DNA from 2 places in the Chromobacterium sp. LK11 genome. Region 1 is predicted to be linked to the other one. Evidence: riboswitches for the same ligand, from Rfam matches in the RefSeq annotation. Region 1 holds a riboswitch; the other holds the start of a gene.
What was found. Region 1 has a riboswitch for glycine ahead of gcvT (glycine cleavage system aminomethyltransferase GcvT). Riboswitches for the same ligand answer to the same signal wherever they lie in the genome.
Positions count from the first base shown of each region.

Region 1 (8,763 bases):
GTAGGCCATGTTCGGCTCCTTGGTCGTCGAAAGTCGGCGGCGCCGTTTGGCGCGGCGGCGGGGCGAGGATTTGAGCGTATCAGTCAATATTATTAGCCAGAAATTCCCTTCACAACGCATCGCCGCCGTAAATTTCCTATCCCTCATGAACGCTTCTCCCTATCGCGGGCGCTTCGCCCCCAGCCCCACCGGCCTGTTGCACGCCGGCTCCCTATGCACCGCCGTCGGCAGTTATCTGGAGGCGCGCGCGCGCGGCGGCGAGTGGCTGCTGCGGATGGAGGACCTGGACCCGCCGCGCGAGGTGGCCGGCGCCGCCGACGCCATCCTGCGCACGCTGGAAGCCTACGGCTTCGAATGGGACGGCGAAGTGGCGTACCAAAGCCGCCGCCACGACTTGTACCGGCACGCGCTGGAGCGGCTGATCGCCGCCGGCCACGCTTATCCGTGCAATTGCACGCGCAAGGAGATCGCCGAAACCTCGCTGCGCGGCCTGGACGGCTACGTGTATTCCGGCCATTGCCGGCAGCGGCGTCCGGAAGAGGGCGGCCGCGCCTGGCGGCTGCGGGTGGCGCCCGGCGACACCGTGGTGGAGGACCGCCTGCAGGGACCGTACCGGCAGAATCTGGCGACGGACATCGGCGACTTCGTCTTGCTGCGCGCTGACGGTTATTGGGCGTATCAATTGGCGGTGGTGGTGGACGACGCCGAGCAAGGGGTGAACGATGTGGTGCGCGGCGCCGACCTGCTGGTGTCCACGCCGCGCCAGCTCGCGGTGCAGCGGGCGCTGGGCGTGGCCGCGCCCGCTTATTGCCATCTGCCGGTGCTGGTCAACGCCGCGGGGGAGAAGCTGTCCAAGCAGACGCTGGCGCCGGCGGTGGCGGCGGAGGACGCCGCCGCGGCGCTGCGCCTGGCCTTGGGCCGCTTGGGACACGCGCCGCCGGAGGAGTGCGGCGGCCTGGCCGAGTTGTGGCAGTGGGCGCGCGCGCACTGGTCGCTGGCGCGGGTGCCGGCCGGACCGGTGGTCGTCGGCTGAATTGCGCTGTTTTATGCCAAAATTATGCGTTTGACGTCTTTTTTTCCATCCCGGCTGGCCTATATTGGCATCTGCGCACGCGCTTGTTGCGCATCATCGGCCGCGGCAAACGGGCCGCCATCGCCTTCCCGTTGACATGCGGAAAATGCGACATGTTTTTATGTCGAATTTGTGTTCTAATGCCGCCTTTTTTTCATGCGCGCGCACTGGCGCAAAGTCCCGCTTCAGTTGACTCCGGTCAAGCGGTCTGAAGAAAGCATGCCCGGCTTGCGAGCGTCGCCCTCTATCATGGGCGCTTTTTCAGCCGCATCAGTCTGAATGCGAACGGAATCGGCCAAGCCCGTTCCGCCGGCGCCATCGCATGATCGTAGAAACACGCGCGCGCGGCGCGCTCGTCAATCGGCAGGGCCGATGGAGACCAAGCCTTGAGCAATACCAATTTAGACAGCAAGCCCAAGACCCGGGCGCTGGGCGTATGGATGTGCACCGCCCTGGTGGTGGGCAATATGATCGGTTCCGGCGTGTTCCTGCTGCCGGCGTCGCTGGCGCCGTTCGGCGGCGTGTCGATGATAGGCTGGCTGCTCACCGCCGCCGGCGCGATCTGCCTGGCCTTGGTGTTCGCGCGGCTGGCGTCCATCCTGCCCAAGGAGGGCGGCCCGTACGCTTACATCCATGAGGCTTTCGGCGGCTTTGCCGGTTTCTGGATCGCCTGGGGCTACTGGATCGCGCTGTGGGCCGGCAACGCGGCGCTGGCGGTGGCCGCCACCAGTTATATGCAGGTCTTCGTTCCGGCGCTGGGGCACAATAATCTGCTGGCCGGCGTGTTCGCCATCAGCCTGATCTGGATCGTCACCTGGATCAACAGCCGCGGCGCGCGCAGCTCCGGCCTGGTGGCGGTGACGACCACCTTGCTGAAGCTGCTGCCGCTGGCCGCCGTCACTTTCTTCGGCTTTTTCCACCTGCAGCCGGACAATATCGTGTTCAATCCCCACGACAAGCCCCTGCTCAGCTCGGTGTCCGCCACCATGGCGCTGACCTTGTGGGCCTTCCTGGGTCTGGAGTCGGCGTCGGTGCCGGCCGGCGACGTGATCGCGCCGGAAAAAACCATTCCGCGCGCCACGGTGCTGGGCACCCTGATCGCCACCGTGCTCTACATTCTGTCCACGGTGGCCTTGATGGGCTTGATGCCGCCGGCGCTGCTGGCCGCCTCCCAGGCGCCGTTCGCCGACGCCGCCAGGCTGATGTGGGGCGATTGGGGCTATTACCTGGTGGGCTTCGGCGCCATCGTTTCCTGCTTCGGCGCGCTCAACGGCTGGAGCCTGATGCAGGCGCACGTGCCGGCCGCCGCCGCGCACGACGGCTTGTTCCCGCGTCGCTTCGCCCAGATGAACCGCGAAGGCGTGCCCATTTTCGGCCTGCTGCTGTCCAGCGGGCTGGTGACGGTGCTGATGGCGATGAAGTACGCCGGCGGCGACGGCGGCGTCAAGATTTTCGAGTTCATCATTCTGCTGGCCACCGCCACCACCTTGCTGCCTTACGCCTTTTGTTCGATGGCGCTGCTGGCCATCATGTTGATGCGGCCCCAGCAGTTCCAGCGCAAGGACTACCTGGCGCCCTTGTGCTTCGCCGGCGTGGGCTTCGCCTATTCGGTGTGGGCCTTGTACGGGTCCGGCGCCGACATCGTGATGTGGGGCATGATTTTGCTGCTGCTGGGTCTGCCGGTCTATGTCTGGCAGGTGAAGGAGCGTTACGCCGATCCCTCGTGAACCTGCGGCGATCCGGAATCCAACACGCGGCTCAGGCCGCGTTTTCTTTGGGCGCAAGGCTGTCGTCATGGCGAAATGGGCTTGCCTATGCCGCCGGCTGGTGGCCTACTAGGGCGCTTTGGTTTCAGACTGGGAGTTGTCATGAGGATTGCCGCCGCCGATAGCCTGCTTGTCGCCATCGATTTCGCTTATCCGACGCCGGACGCGCGGACGCTGGAGCGGATGCGGGCGGAAAGCCAGCCTTGCGCGCTGGAGCGCGCGGACGGTTTGTTTCCGGAAAACAGCTATTACCGCGCCGGCCGCAAAGGCTGCGCCGCAGGGATGTCGGCGCGGGCCTTCGTCGCGCGCCGCTTGCGCGAGGCGGCGGCGCGGCTGGCGCCGGAGTACGGCCTGTTGCTGTTCGACGCCTACCGCAGCCGCGAGACCCAGGCCGATCTGTTTCAGATGGTGTTGGATGATGTGCGCGCCGCGCATCCGGACTGGGACGCGGCGGCGGTGGAGCGGCAGGCGCGCTTGTTCGCCGCCCACCCGGACGACACCGCCCGCTTCGCGGTGTTGCCGCACAACTCCGGCGGCGCGATCGATCTGGCCATCTGCCGGCGGGACAGCGGCGAGATCTGCGATTTCGGCACCGGCTTCGACGCGGCGGAGCCGGCGTCGCGCACCGACTTCTTCGAGGCGCCGCACGATCCGGCGCAGGGCTTTTCGTCCGAACGCTGGCTGACGGCGCGCCACAATCGCCGCGTCTTGTTCAATCTGATGAAGCAGGCCGGTTTCAGCAATTACGCCGAGGAATGGTGGCATTACGATCTGGGCGACTGCCTGTGGGGCCAGGCGCTGGGCGTGGACTGGATCTATCCGTCGATGGAGGCCGAGCCGGCCTGATCGAGATGGCCGCCGCGCCGGCGCGGCGGCCCATCGTCAAGCCTTAGCCTGCCAGCGCCTTCAGCCAGACCAGCGCGGCGCTGGCGCCCGCGTCGGGCACGCCCAGCGCCCGCTCGCCCAGATAGCTGGCCCGGCCCAGGCGCGGGCGCATGGCGGCGGTGGCGGCGCAACCGCGCTCGGCCGCCTCCAGCGCCGAGCGCCAGGCCGAGGCGGGGTCCTGGCCGGCGTCCAGCGCAGAGGCGAAGGCGTCGGCGGCCGGGGACAAGGCGTCCAGCATGGTGCGGTCGCCCAGCTGAGCGCCGCCCAGTTCCGCGATGGCGGCGACGCCGTCCTGGAAGGCGGCGGCCCAGTCGCGCGGGCCGGGAGCGCTCGCCGCGTCCAAGCGCCGAGCCGCGCGCAGCAAGGCGGTGGAGTAGAACGGGCCGGAGCTGCCGGCAATGGCCTGGCGCAAGGCCTGGCCGACCGCGCGCAGCGCCGTGGCGGGCTCGCTCCAGGCGCTGTCCGGCAAGGCCCGGATCGCCGCCGCGCCGCGCTGCATGCTGACGCCCAGATCGCCGTCGCCGGCGGCGCCGTCGAGCTCGGTCAGCAGGGCTTCGGCGGCGTCCAGCGCGTCGGCCGCGGCCCAAGCCGCGGCGCGCAGCCTGGGGTCGGCCTTGGCGGAGGAGGGGGCCGTTTCGGCGCGCGGCGGCGCCGGCCGCAGCTGGCGTTGCGCCGGCAGGCGGCCGGAGCCGGGCCAGGCCGGAGCCTGGGTGGCTTGATCCAGCCAGCTGAGGCGCTGCTCGTCCAGCGCCAGCAGCGACAGCGAGCAGCCGGGCATTTCCAGCGCGGTCATGAAATTGCCGCTCCACAGCCGTTCCACTCGCAAGCCGCGCTGCCGCGCCGAGGCCAGCGCGCTGCGCGCCACGATGGCCAGCTCCATCGGCGGGGTGCCGCCCAGGCCGTTGACCAGCATCGCCACCCGCTGGCCGGGCCGCCAATCCCTATCCTGGACAATGGCGTCTAGCAGCGTCGCGCACAAGGCGTCGGCGGATTGGCGCGGCGCGCGGCGCACGCCGGCTTCGCCGTGGATGCCCAGGCCCAGCTCGATTTCGTCCTCGTCCAGTTGAAAGCCGGGGCGGCCTGTGGCCGGCACCGTGCAGGCGCCCAGCGCTACGCCCATGGTGGCCACCTGTTCCGCCGCCCGTCGCGCGGCGGCTGCGACTTCGGCGAGGCCGGCGCCGGCGGCGGCCGCCGCGCCGGCGATCTTGTGCACCAGCACCGTGCCGGCGATGCCGCGGCGGCGCGCCGGCTCCACGGTGTCGCGCAGCGCCACGTCGTCGGCCACCACCACGCTGTCGACGGCGATGCCCTCGGCGCGGGCCAGCTCCGCCGCCAGGCCGAAATTCAGCCGGTCGCCGGTGTAATTCTTGATGATCAGCAACACGCCCCGGGGGCCGGCGACGGCGCGGATCGCCGCCAGCACGGTGTCTACGCTGGGCGAGGTGAACACATCGCCCACCGCGGCGGCGTCCAGCATGCCGTGGCCGATATAGCCGGCGTGGGCCGGCTCGTGGCCGCTGCCGCCGCCGGAGATCAGCGCCACCTTGTCGCGCAGGCCGCCGGCCGGCAGGTCCGCCCGCAGCAAGACGTTTTCCTCTTCCAGCAGCGCCAGGCCGGGCAGGGTGTCGGCCAGACCTTCCAGCATCTCCCGCGCCACATGGCGCGGATCGTTGATCAGTTTTCGCATCGCGGCTTCCTTTCCATATCGGATAGAGATCGTGCTTGGTCAAGACGGATGTCATCTTACGATCAGCGCCGGCCGGACGGGGAGTTTGTCGATGGGATGATCGATAAAGAAGCAAAATATGTTCGTAATCGCTCTGAAACGAAGCAATGTCAGTTCAATGTTTTGCGGTTTCGAATATTTCAAGTCTTTGTTTAAGTTGAAGATAAACACGGCTTGCCAAGCCCCGGCCCAGCAACCATAATCTGGCTCGTCATGCAGGAGAGAGTGGCCGCCCGCGCCACCGCCGAAGGCGCAAGCGCACCCGCAATCGCTCAGGCAAAAGGACTGCATCATCGGACTGGCCGCAGCCAGTTCGCCGAATCTGGAGAGCGGCATCCGCGGATGCCCACCGAAGGGGCTAACGGCCGCAAGGCCGGAAAATCTCAGGTGCAGGGACAGAGGGGTGTAGGGAATAGAGCAACACTACACGCTTTTGCTAAGGACGCACCGATGACGGCCCCGAAACGCACCCCCCTGTTTGACTCCCACATCGCCGCCGGCGCCAAGATGGTCGATTTCGCCGGCTGGGAAATGCCCATTCACTACGGCTCCCAGCTCAAGGAACATGAAATCGTGCGCAGCGACGCCGGCATGTTCGACGTTTCCCACATGACGGTGCTGGACATCAGCGGCCCGGACGCCAAGGTCTGGCTGCAGCGCCTGATCGCCAACGACGTGGCCAAGCTAGGCTTCGAAGGCAAGGCGCTGTATTCCGGCATGCTCACCCCCGACGGCACCGTGGTGGACGATCTGATCGTCTACCTGACTTCCTACGGCTACCGCATGGTGGTCAACGCCGGCACCACCGACAAAGACCTGGCCTGGATGGAAGGGCGCAAGGCGGACTTCGACGTGGACATCAAAGTGCGCCGCGATCTGTCCATCCTGGCGGTGCAAGGCCCGCAAGCCATCGCCAAGGTCTGTGCGGTCAAGCCCGAGCTCGCCTCCGTCATCCAGGCCTTGAAGCCGTTCCAGGGCCAGCCCGTCGGCGACTGGTTCTACGCCCGCACCGGCTACACCGGCGAGGACGGCCTGGAAGTGATGCTGCCCGGCCTTGAGGCCGCGGCCTTCTTCCAGCAATTGCAGGCCGCCGGCGTCGCCCCCATCGGTTTGGGCGCGCGCGACACCCTGCGCCTGGAGGCCGGCATGAATCTTTACGGCCACGACATGGACGAAACCGTGTCTCCGCTGGAAGCCGGCATGGGCTGGACCATAGCCTGGGAGCCGGCCGAGCGCGACTTCATCGGCCGCAAGGCGCTGGAGGCGCAGAAAGCCGCCGGCGTGAAGAGCAAGCAGGTGGGCTTGGTGCTGGAAGGGCGCGGCGTGCTGCGCGAAGGCCTGAAGGTGGTGGTGGACGGCGTAGGCGAAGGCGTGATCACCAGCGGCACCTTCTCGCCCACCCTCAAGCACTCCATCGCGATCGCGCGCGTGCCGGCGGGCACCGGCGACAAGGCGCTGGTGGACCTGCGCGGCACCCTGACCGAGGTGCGCGTGGTCAAGATGCCCTTTGTGCGCAACGGCAAGAAAGTTTTCGCCTGAGCCGATTGGCCTGGCAGGCCGCGCGACGCGGCCGGGAATATCGTTAAGACCTGGATTTGACTGGAGACACTCATGAGCAACATCCCCGCCGAACTCAAATACGTTGAAAGCCACGAATGGCTGCGCCTGGAAGCCGACGGCTCCGTGACCGTGGGCATTACCGAGCACGCGCAAGAACTGCTGGGCGACATCGTGTTCGTCGAACTGCCGAAAGTGGGCGCCAAGCTGGCCAAGGAAGAGCAGGCCGGCGTGGTGGAATCGGTGAAGGCCGCTTCCGACATCTACTGTCCGATCGCCGGCGAAGTGCTGGCCGTCAACGAGGAGCTGGAGGCCGCGCCGGACCTGGCCAATAGCGAGCCTTACGGCGCCGGCTGGTTCTTCAAGATCAAGCCGGTCGATCCGGCGGACTTGGACGCCCTGATGGACGCCGCCGCCTACGCCAAGGAAATTGGCGCCTGATGGTGAAAACCGCCTCGCAGCCCTAATCGGCAGCGAGGCGTTTTTTTCGCCCGGATATCCAGCAACACCCGATTGGCCGCGCAAGCCGCGGCGCGGACGGCAAGCATAGAAGGTCCCGTACTCATGTCTCTCTCCGAACTGTTCAACCGCAAAGAATTCCTCTCCCGCCACATCGGCCCGTCCGACGCCGAGCGCGAGCAAATGCTGGCCGCCGTCGGCGTGGCCTCCATCGACGAGCTGGTGGCGCAGACGCTGCCGGCCGACATCCGTCTGAACCGCAAGCTGGAGCTGCCGGACCCGATGCCGGAAGCCGAGGCGCTGGCCGCGCTGAAGGCCGTCGCCGCCAAGAACGTGGTCAACAAATCCTTCATCGGCCAGGGCTACTACCCGGTGCTGACCCCGACGGTAATCCTGCGCAATCTGTTGGAAAATCCGGGCTGGTACACCGCTTACACCCCGTACCAGGCCGAGATCGCCCAGGGCCGTCTCGAAGCCTTGCTGAACTTCCAGCAGATGGTGATCGATCTGACCGGCCTGGAGCTGGCCAACGCCTCCCTGCTGGACGAGGCCACCGCCGCCGCCGAGGCGATGGCGATGGCGCGCCGGGTGTCCAAGGCCAAGTCCGGCCAGTTCTTCGTCGACAGCCGCGTGCTGCCGCAAACCCTGGACGTGATGCGCACCCGCGCCAAGTATTTCGGCTTCGAGCTGGTGCTGGGCCACCCGGAAGAAGCGGGCAAGGGCGAATACTTCGGCGCCTTGTTCCAGTATCCGGGCGAAGCCGGCGACCTGATCGATCTGACCCCGCACATCGCCGCGGTCAAGGCCAAGGGCGCGGTGGCGGTGGTGGCCGCCGACATCATGGCGCTGGTGGCTTTGAAGTCGCCGGGCGAGATGGGCGCGGACGTGGCCATCGGCAACACCCAGCGTTTCGGCGTGCCTATGGGCTTCGGCGGCCCGCACGCCGCCTATTTCGCGTTCAAGGACGAGATGAAGCGCTCGGCGCCGGGCCGCATCATCGGCGTGTCGGTCGACGCCAAGGGCAAGACCGCGCTGCGCATGGCGCTGCAGACCCGCGAGCAGCACATCCGCCGCGAAAAGGCCAACTCCAATATCTGCACCAGCCAGGTGCTGCTGGCCAATATCGCCGGCATGTACGCGGTCTACCACGGCCCGGAAGGCGTCAAGCGCATCGCCGCCCGCATCCACCGGCTGGCCGCCATTTTCGCGTACGCGGTCAAGGCCGCCGGCGGCAAGCTGGTGTTCGACCGCTTCTTCGACACGGTGCAAGTTGACGCGCCCAAGGCCGACGCGGTGTA
Region 1 is NZ_LDUR01000027.1:76,839-85,601, reverse strand. It holds gene fdxA (ferredoxin FdxA) at 1-9, opposite strand, end outside; gene gluQRS (tRNA glutamyl-Q(34) synthetase GluQRS) at 146-1,033, shown strand; gene VK98_RS16050 (amino acid permease) at 1,459-2,799, shown strand; gene VK98_RS16045 (M15 family metallopeptidase) at 2,941-3,684, shown strand; gene VK98_RS16040 (dihydroxyacetone kinase family protein) at 3,728-5,410, opposite strand; glycine riboswitch at 5,656-5,747, shown strand; glycine riboswitch at 5,762-5,858, shown strand; gene gcvT (glycine cleavage system aminomethyltransferase GcvT) at 5,900-6,988, shown strand; gene gcvH (glycine cleavage system protein GcvH) at 7,061-7,447, shown strand; gene gcvP (aminomethyl-transferring glycine dehydrogenase) at 7,571-8,763, shown strand, end outside.

Region 2 (8,763 bases), on a different contig from region 1:
AGCCGGCCATCCGCGCCAGCACGGCGCTGTTGCCGGCGGCCACGCAGCCCACCTTGTCGGCGCGGATCTCGCCGCGCCCGGTTTGCACCCCGCGCACCCGGCCGTCCTCGATCAACAGGCCGGTGACCTCGCATTCCTCGATGATGTCCACGCCCAGCTCGCTGGCGGCGCGGGCGAAGCCCCAGGCCACCGCGTCATGGCGCGCCACCCCGCCGCGCGGCTGATAGCTGGCGCCCAGGATCGGGTAGCGGGCGTGTCCGCCGGTGGCGATCAAGGGCACCCGCTCCTTGATCTCCCGCGGCGACAGCAGCTCGGCGTCCACGCCGTTAAGCAGGTTGGCGTTGACCCGGCGCTCGATGTCGCGCATGTCCTGCAGGCTGTGGCCCAGGTTCATCACCCCGCGCTGGCTGAACATCACATTGAAGTTCAGCTCCTGGGACAGCCCCTCCCACAGCTTGAGCGCGTGCTCGTACAGCAGCGCGGATTCGTCCCACAGATAGTTGGAACGGATGATGGTGGTGTTGCGCGCGGTGTTGCCGCCGCCCAGATAGCCTTTTTCCAGCACCGCCACCTTGCGGATGCCGTGCACGCGGGCCAGGTAATAGGCGGTGGCCAGGCCGTGCCCGCCGCCGCCGACGATGATCACCTCGTAGTTTTTTTCAGGCTGCGGACTGCGCCAGGCCGGCTGCCAGCCCTGATGGTGGCTGAGTCCGTGCCGGATCAGGCTCCACAGCGAGTATCGGTTTGCCATCTGAGCTCCCGCTGCCGGGCCGCCATGGGCCCGCGCCGGTGATATCGGGGTTGAAGGAAGCCTCATTCTCAACGCGGCGCGGCCGGCGCATTTGGCTGAAAAGGACGGGCTCTTGCCCGCAGACGACACCGCGATGTCCGAAATCCACGCAAAGCGGACGCATCGTGAACAGCGCGCGAGCAGGGCCGCATCTAGATTGGGACGCCATGCCGCCCATCACAAGGAAACGCCCATGAACGCAGACCTCCCCTCCTATGTGCTCAGCTTCGCCTGCCGCAGCGCCTCCGGCCAGGTGGCCGGCTTCTCCGCGCTGCTGGAACAGCAAGGCTGCTATATCGACGAGCTGGCGGTGTTCGACGACGCCCGCAGTCAGCGCTTCTTCGTGCGCTGCGTATTCCACCCGCAGCTTCCGGACTTTGCCCCGGAACGGTTGAACGAGGGCATGGCGCGGATGGGCGGCCACTACCGCGACCTGCAATGGCAGCTGCACGACCGGCGCCAGCGCGCGCGGGTGCTGATCATGGTGTCCCGGCTGGATCACTGCCTGAACGACCTGCTCTACCGCCAGAAGATGGGCGATCTGGACATGACGGTGGCCGCCATCGTCTCCAACCACCGCGACCTCGCCCCCATCGCCGCGGCTTACGGCCTGCCCTTCCATCACCTGCCGGTCAGCGCGGACAACAAGCCGCAACAGGAGGCCGCGCTGCTGGCGTTGATGGAAGACTGCCGCGCGGAGCTGCTGGTGCTGGCCCGCTACATGCAGGTGCTGTCCAGCGCCGCGGCCGCCAGGCTGGCCGGCCGCGCCATCAACATCCACCACTCCTTCCTGCCGGGCTTCAAGGGCGCGCGGCCGTATCAGCAGGCGCACGAGCGCGGCGTCAAGCTGATAGGCGCCACCGCCCACTACATCACCGACGATCTGGACGAAGGCCCGATCATCGAACAAGTGGTGGAACGGGTGGACCACGCCTACAGCCCGGAGCAATTGCAGGCCGCCGGCCGGGACATGGAATGCCAGGCGCTGGCGCGCGCGGTGCGCTGCCATCTGGAGCGGCGCGTCTTCATCACCGAGCGGCGCACTGTGGTATTACGCTGACACTTGAGCGGCCAAGCGACTGTCCACGATCCGCCGCGCGTCGTCAGGCGTGATACGGTGGGTGCCCCTTCGAAATGCTCATGTACCACGGGTACATCGCGCTTTCTCAGCCGCAACGCCTTGTCTCGCTCTTGCTCGCGGGGACGTGAACAGGCTCTGACAGGAACTTTGTCTATTGCAATGCAACAAAAGCAGGGTACAGTAGACAGTTATCCGTCATACCAACCATGAGGTGCCGTATGTGGTCGCAAACAGCCGTCTGGTCCAAGCTTTTCTCCTCCAACCCTGTCGCCGACTACTGGCGCGACGCCTGCGAGCGCAGCATCCTCTACTGGGACGTGCTGCATGACCGCGGCGCGGACTACCTGAAACACGTGCAAAGCGGCAAACCGCCGGTATTGGTGTTCGACTACAAGATCATCCTGGACGGCCGCAGCCTGCCGGACCCGGCCAACTACGCGCTGGCCGCCATCCTGCCCCCGGCCGGCTGCCCGGCCACCAATCCGGCGCTGCGCCCCTTCGTGGTAATAGACCCGCGCGCCGGCCACGGCCCCGGCATCGGCGGCTTCAAGATGGACAGCGAGATCGGCATCGCGCTGCAACAGGGCCACCCCTGCTACTTCATCATGTTCTTCCCCCAGCCGGTGCCCAGCCAGACCATAGAAAGCGTCAGCCGCGCCGAATACGTCTTCCTCAGCAAGGTCAACGAACTGCACCCGGACAGCGACGGCAAGCCCTTCGTCATCGGCAACTGTCAGGGCGGCTGGGCCGTAGCCATGATCGCCTCGGTGGCGCCGGAACTGTTCGGCCCCATCCTGCTGGCCGGCACCCCGCTGTCCTACTGGGCCGGCGTCACCGGCAAAAACCCGATGCGCTACTCCGGCGGCATGCTGGGCGGCACCTGGACCGCCTCGCTGGCCGGCGACCTGGGCCACGGCAAGTTCGACGGCGCCCACCTAGTCAACAACTTTGAAAAGCTGGACCCGGCCAACACCCTGTGGAAGAAGCCCTACAATCTGTACGCCAAGGTGGACACCGAGCGCGAACGCTTCCTGGGCTTCGAACGCTGGTGGGGCGGTCACTACCTGTTGAACAAGCAGGAAATGGAATGGATCTCCCAGCAGCTGTTCGTCGGCAACCACCTGGTGGAAGGCAAGATCGTCAGCAGCGACCAGCACCGCGTGGACATGCGCAACATCCGCTCCCCCATCATCGTGTTCGCCTCCTGGGGCGACAACATCACCCCGCCGCAACAGGCGCTGAACTGGATACCGGACCTGTACGACAACGCGGACGACATCCGCGACAACGAACAAACCATCATCTACTGCCTGCACAATAAAGTGGGCCACCTCGGCATCTTCGTTTCCGCCGGCATCGCCAACCGCGAACACAGCGAATTCGCCAGCGCGCTGGACCTGATCGACGTGCTGGCCCCCGGCCTGTACGAAGCCGTCATCGAAGACGTGGCCCCCGGCACCCCGGGACAGGAATACATCAAGGGCCGCTACATCATCCGTTTCGAAGCGCGCGAAGTGGCCGACATCCTGGCGCTGGACGACGGCCGCGCGGACGAGCGCGCTTTCGAAGTGGTGCGCCGCGTCTCCGAAATCAACCAGGGCATCTACAACCGCTTCATCTCCCCGGCGCTGCAGGCCGTCAGCAGCGAAGCCGGCGCCCAATGCCAACGCCAGCTCAACCCGGCGCGGCTGGAACGCACGCTGATCTCCCCGTTCAACCCCTGGCTCAGCTGGCTCAAGCCCGCCGCCGAATACGTGCGCGCCCATCGCCAGCCGGTGAGCGCGGACAACCCGCTGTGGAAGCTGCAAGAACAATGGTCCGGCTGGATCGCCCAAAGCCTGGACCGCTGCCGCGATCTGCGCGACGCCGCCACCGAACACTGCTTCAAGGCCGTCTACGAATCCCCGTGGCTGGCCTCCGTTGTGGGCGTCCAGCCCGCGCGCGAGGCGCGCGCCGCCCGCAGCGACAGCTGGGACAAGCAGGAAAGGCTGCAACTCAAGCGCCAAGTGCTGGACCCCGCCTATGAAAGCGGCACCCTGGCCGACGGCTTCGTGCGTCTGCTCACCTATGTGGCGATTGGCCGCGGCATCATAGACGAGCGCCCGTTCAACGCCATCCGCCGCATCATGCACGACATCCGCCACGAACATCCGATGACCCTGATGCAGCTGAAGGAAGTCGCCCGCAAACAGGTCTTCCTGGTGCGGCTGGACGAGGCGCGCGCGCTGGCCGGCCTGCCCAAGCTGCTACCGGAAGAACACCGCCGCCGCCAGGCCTGGCAGCTGGCGCACGAGCTGCTGGCGCTGAGCGGCAATATCGCGCCGGAACAGCAGCAGCGGCTGGACCAAGTGGCCCACGCGCTGCAACTGGACACCCGCGCGCCGGCGGCCCCGGCCATCCTGCCGCCCGCCGAGCCGGCAATAGCGACAGCCGCAGCCGCTCCTGCCGCGGTCCCCGCCGCCCAGGCCAGCGCGCCGGCCAAGAAAGCGGCGACCCCGCGCAAACCGGCCGCCAAAGCCCCGGCCAAGACCACCGCCGGCAAGCCCAGCGCCGCCGCCAAACCCTCGCCGGCCGCCAAACCAGCCAGCGGCAAACCGGCGGCGGCCAAACCGGCCCCAAGCAAGCCCGCGGCGGCCAAAACCGCCAAAGCGGCCGCACCCAAAGCCAGCGTGGCCAAGGCCCCCGCAGCCAAAACCCCGGCCACGGGCAAACCCGCCGCCGGCAACGGCGCGACCAAGCCCAAAACGCCTAGCAACTAAGCATCAAGCAGCGCAAAAACGCCCGGACAGCCAAACCGCCGTCCGGGCGTTTTTGTGTCGATATCGCACTGCAACATTTTTGCCTCGCCCCATGTATACAGTCGTTGACTGAACAATACAGCAAACGCTAATATCCTTGCCTGCTGCGGGAGAGAGGGGCATGCGCCCCCGCCGAAGACGCAAACTCCCATAATCGCTCAGGCAACAGTACCGCAGCCCATGGATACCAGCCGATTGGAGAGAGGCCCTAAGCGCTCGTTCATCATCTGCTACGCTTCAGCAACAGCGCGTCAGATTATGCGACCGGCCCTTAGCCGCCCACCGAAGGGGCAAGTGACATCCGGCAAGGCCCGCACACCGGCCGCGCCCGTCATCTAACTCTCAGGTAAAAGGACAAGGGGAGAGGCAATGCCGGCAGCGTCGCGCCCATGCGCGGCCCGTCGGCCATGCTCAAGGAATGCCCATGTTCGAAACTCTCGCCCAGGCTGCGCGCCACCTGGCATGGCCCGCCCATTGCCAACCCATTTTCCCACCCGGCTTCGCCGCTCATCTCGGCGCCAGCCTGTTTGACCACTGCAACTACATGCTTACCCTGATCTATCTGATCGCCATCACCGCGGAAGCGATGACCGGCGCGCTCGCGGCCGGCCGCCGCAATATGGACATCTTCGGCGTTACCGTCATCGCCTTCCTCACCGCCCTGGGCGGCGGCACCGTGCGCGACATCGTGCTGGGCCGCTACCCGATAGGCTGGACCCAGCACCCGGAATACGTCGGCCTCGTCATCGCCGGCGGCCTGGCCGCCGTGTTCGTGGCCCGCTACATGAAACGCCTCAGCCGCGTCTTCCTGGTGCTGGACGCGCTGGGCCTGATCGCCTTCACCATCATAGGCTGCGGCGTGGCCCAGTCCATGGACTACCACCCAGTGGTGGTGGTGATGGCCGGCATGATCACCGGCATCGCCGGCGGCATCCTGCGCGACGTGCTGTGCAACCGCGTGCCGGTGGTGTTCCGCCAGGAGCTGTACGCCAGCGTCTCCTTCGCCGTGGCCCTGCTCTACCTGGGCCTGATCAAACTGGGCGTGCCGCATGACCTCAACGTGCTGGCCAGCTTCGCCGTCGGCCTCACCATCCGCCTGGCCGCCATCTGGCGCGAATGGCGGCTGCCGGTGTTCATGTATCGGCACGATCTGCATTAAGCGCGGCTAAGAACCCGTTTACGATCTGCTGCGCGTCGGCAGGATGGATAGAAAAGGGCGTTGAAAACTGCTTCGAAATGCTCATGTACCACTTGTACATTCCGCTTTCTCAGCGGTTTTCGCCTTGTCTCGCCTTAGCTCGCGAGATCGTAAACACGTTCTAAGACCCGCTAACAACACCCCTGATCCTGCGTTGCGCCTCCTGGTCGTACTACGGGTACTGCCTGCGTCGGCGCGCCTTGGCTCAGGCACGCTGCGCGGTTTTGTGAGCGGCTCTAAACCGGCAGGCCCCGCCTGCCGGAACTTTCCGGCCCGGCGGCGGCCTACCCGAACCCGCCCCCGCCGAAAGCACCCCGCATGTTGAGCCTTGCCCCGCAAAACCATCGTTTGCAAAGCGCCACCGCCTGGGCGCACAGCCGCCCGGACGTGGACGCGCTGATCCTCTCCGGCTCCTTTGCCCGCGACGACGGCAGCGTCGACATCCATTCCGATCTGGATTTGGAAATCATCAGCCCGGACCCGGCTGCGCTGGCCGCGGACGACGGCTGGCTGCGCGACATCGGCCCCCTGCTCACCGTGCTGCGCCTGGGCGAAGGCCAGGCCTGGCCCACCCGCCTGTCCATCTACGCCGACGGCGTCAAAATCGACTTCACCCTGGCCGGCCCCGCCCGGCTGCAAGCCATGCGCGAGCTTGGGCTGGACCCGCTGTACCAGCGCGGCTACCGCGTGCTGCTGGACAAAACCGGCGTGACCCAAGGCCTGCCCGCGCCGCAAGGCCGCCCCGCCGCACCGGCGCTGCCCAACGCTGAGCGGTTCCGCGAGCGAGTGGAGGAATTCTGGTTCGAGGCCTTTCACATCCCCAAATACCTGGTGCGCGGCGAGCTGTTTGTCGTCAAACACCGCGACTGGACCATGAAGGAACTGCTGCTGGAAATGCTGGAATGGCACGCCTACAGCCGCCCCGGCGCGGCGGCGGACTGCTGGCATATCGGCGCCCGGCTGCAACACTGGGCCGAGCCGGAACACTGGCAGGCGCTGCATCAGGTGTTTGGCCGCTTCGACGCCGCCGACGCCGAACGCGCCTTCCACGCCACCCTGCGGCTATACAGCCAAGCGGCGCGCGAAGTGGCCGCCCGCGCCGGCTTCGACTACCCGGAGGCGGTGGAGGCCGGCATTCGTGATTTGATCCGCTCCTCGTCCTAAACCAACGGTGGCGCGGCGGCCCCACACGTCGCGCCAGGCGGGGATGGTCCTTGGGCTTGACCTTTGGACATGGTTAGATAGAATTCCCTATCTTTTAGGCGTTCGCTTCCGTTCGCCTATCTTCCCAGCCACGCGCCTCCTCTCAACGGAAGCACGCCAGCCAAGCCATACCTCAAACCGCCACGCCCCGTGGCCAGAGACTTTGTCAGGAACAAGATGCGTATCCACGCCCTTCTGCTGCCGCTAGCGCTTTACAGTGCGGCTACCAGCGCAGATTCACTCTCCCCCTCCCACCCGGCGTTTACCCAAATCAACAAGGCCATGACGGATAGTTTTCGCATGCAGCAACAACTGATGCGAATGCCACCCCCGCCCGAAATGTTCAAGAGAGAGAAGCAGGAAGCGCCGCCGCTTCAGGACGGGGCGGAGGCAGTTGATCGCCGGCAGGCTGAATCTGCGAGTACGCCGCAACCGCAGCCAGGCCCTGATCAGCAGGCCGATAGCGATTAAAACCAGAGCGGGCTTAGCCCTGTCCCACTTGGCCGCCTCGACGCCGGCACAGGGCTAAAGCTGCTACAAACGGGCTGTTACAGCGGAGTGATCTCGCTGACCTCATGCTGAAACACATAAGGATCGGACAACAGTCCAAACTGCTCATCATCCGGATAAATGACAGCGATATGATAGTTGTCGCCGGCAAACGCCTTGACCGCCGCCAGGTCCTCCCAGTAAGTGGCCAAAAAGAAATGCATCCACTCCCCCTGCACTTCCTGACGGACAAACGCGCCTAAATTGCCCTTGATGCTTCTGGAGTGCTGGATGCCGGTTTGCTCCAAATGCGCGGCAAACCCCGCCTCATGCCACCGCGGCACACAGCCATGCCATGTTCTGACAATCATGTTCACGCTCCGTCTGAAATAGAACGATCGATTCTAGTCCGCCATAGCCGGCAACCCCAGCCGGCGTGTTCCGCTCCACATGCCGGCTGAAGCACAACCACCGCGCCTTGACCCTGCCCGCATAGTCGGCAACAATCCCCGCGTGCCGCAAAACACGGCACCGAGATTGGCATCTCGCAGCACGTCAACAGCAGGCATGTACGTTCACGTACATGCTTGTGCTTTGCCATGACCTGACGGCAGGTGCATGGTGGGAGAGCGCTATGCGCTCGCCGTTGACGTGTCGGTAATGCCAATCCCATCACGCGCCTGCCAAATCCTCTCTCGGATAGGCAGCTTGTTAATCTTGTTTCACCGCAGGAGTAACGACATGCCGCAATCCCCCTTCCCGCGCCGACGGCGCTACCGCACCCCTGGCCTCGAAACCCAGGAAATCCTGCTCCCCTTCGTCAGCCGCCTGCCCGGACGCACCTACCCGCACTACTGGCAAATGCCGCCGGCACCGCCCACCCCCGCCGAAGCCCACGCCTACGGCCGGGAATGCGCCGCCCACCTGCTGCAATGGTTCAAGGACAACCCGGCCTACGTGGGCCAGGGCCTGATCAGCCGCATCGCTCGCGACATTGACTTCAGCCTTACCGAGCAGCGCGGCTACTGGCTAGGCTTCTTCAACCATCTGGAGCTGCTGATCTCGCTCAGCGCGCGACGGATGAATGTCTACGCCTACACCGACCATCAACACCAGATGATGGACGCGCAGGTGGAGCGCTCCTTGCTGGAGCGACGGGTGTTGAAGAAGAGTAAGTAAAGGGAGACCCCCGGCGAGAGCCGGG
Region 2 is NZ_LDUR01000002.1:73,293-82,055, reverse strand. It holds gene VK98_RS01195 (sarcosine oxidase subunit beta family protein) at 1-751, opposite strand, end outside; gene purU (formyltetrahydrofolate deformylase) at 984-1,850, shown strand; gene VK98_RS01185 (DUF3141 domain-containing protein) at 2,090-4,630, shown strand; glycine riboswitch at 4,767-4,853, shown strand; glycine riboswitch at 4,855-5,037, shown strand; gene VK98_RS01180 (trimeric intracellular cation channel family protein) at 5,094-5,828, shown strand; gene VK98_RS01175 (aminoglycoside 6-adenylyltransferase) at 6,186-7,031, shown strand; gene VK98_RS01170 (hypothetical protein) at 7,248-7,541, shown strand; gene VK98_RS01165 (hypothetical protein) at 7,619-7,930, opposite strand; gene VK98_RS01160 (hypothetical protein) at 8,301-8,738, shown strand.
Region 2: another riboswitch for glycine. It lies ahead of VK98_RS01180 (trimeric intracellular cation channel family protein); the one in region 1 lies ahead of gcvT (glycine cleavage system aminomethyltransferase GcvT).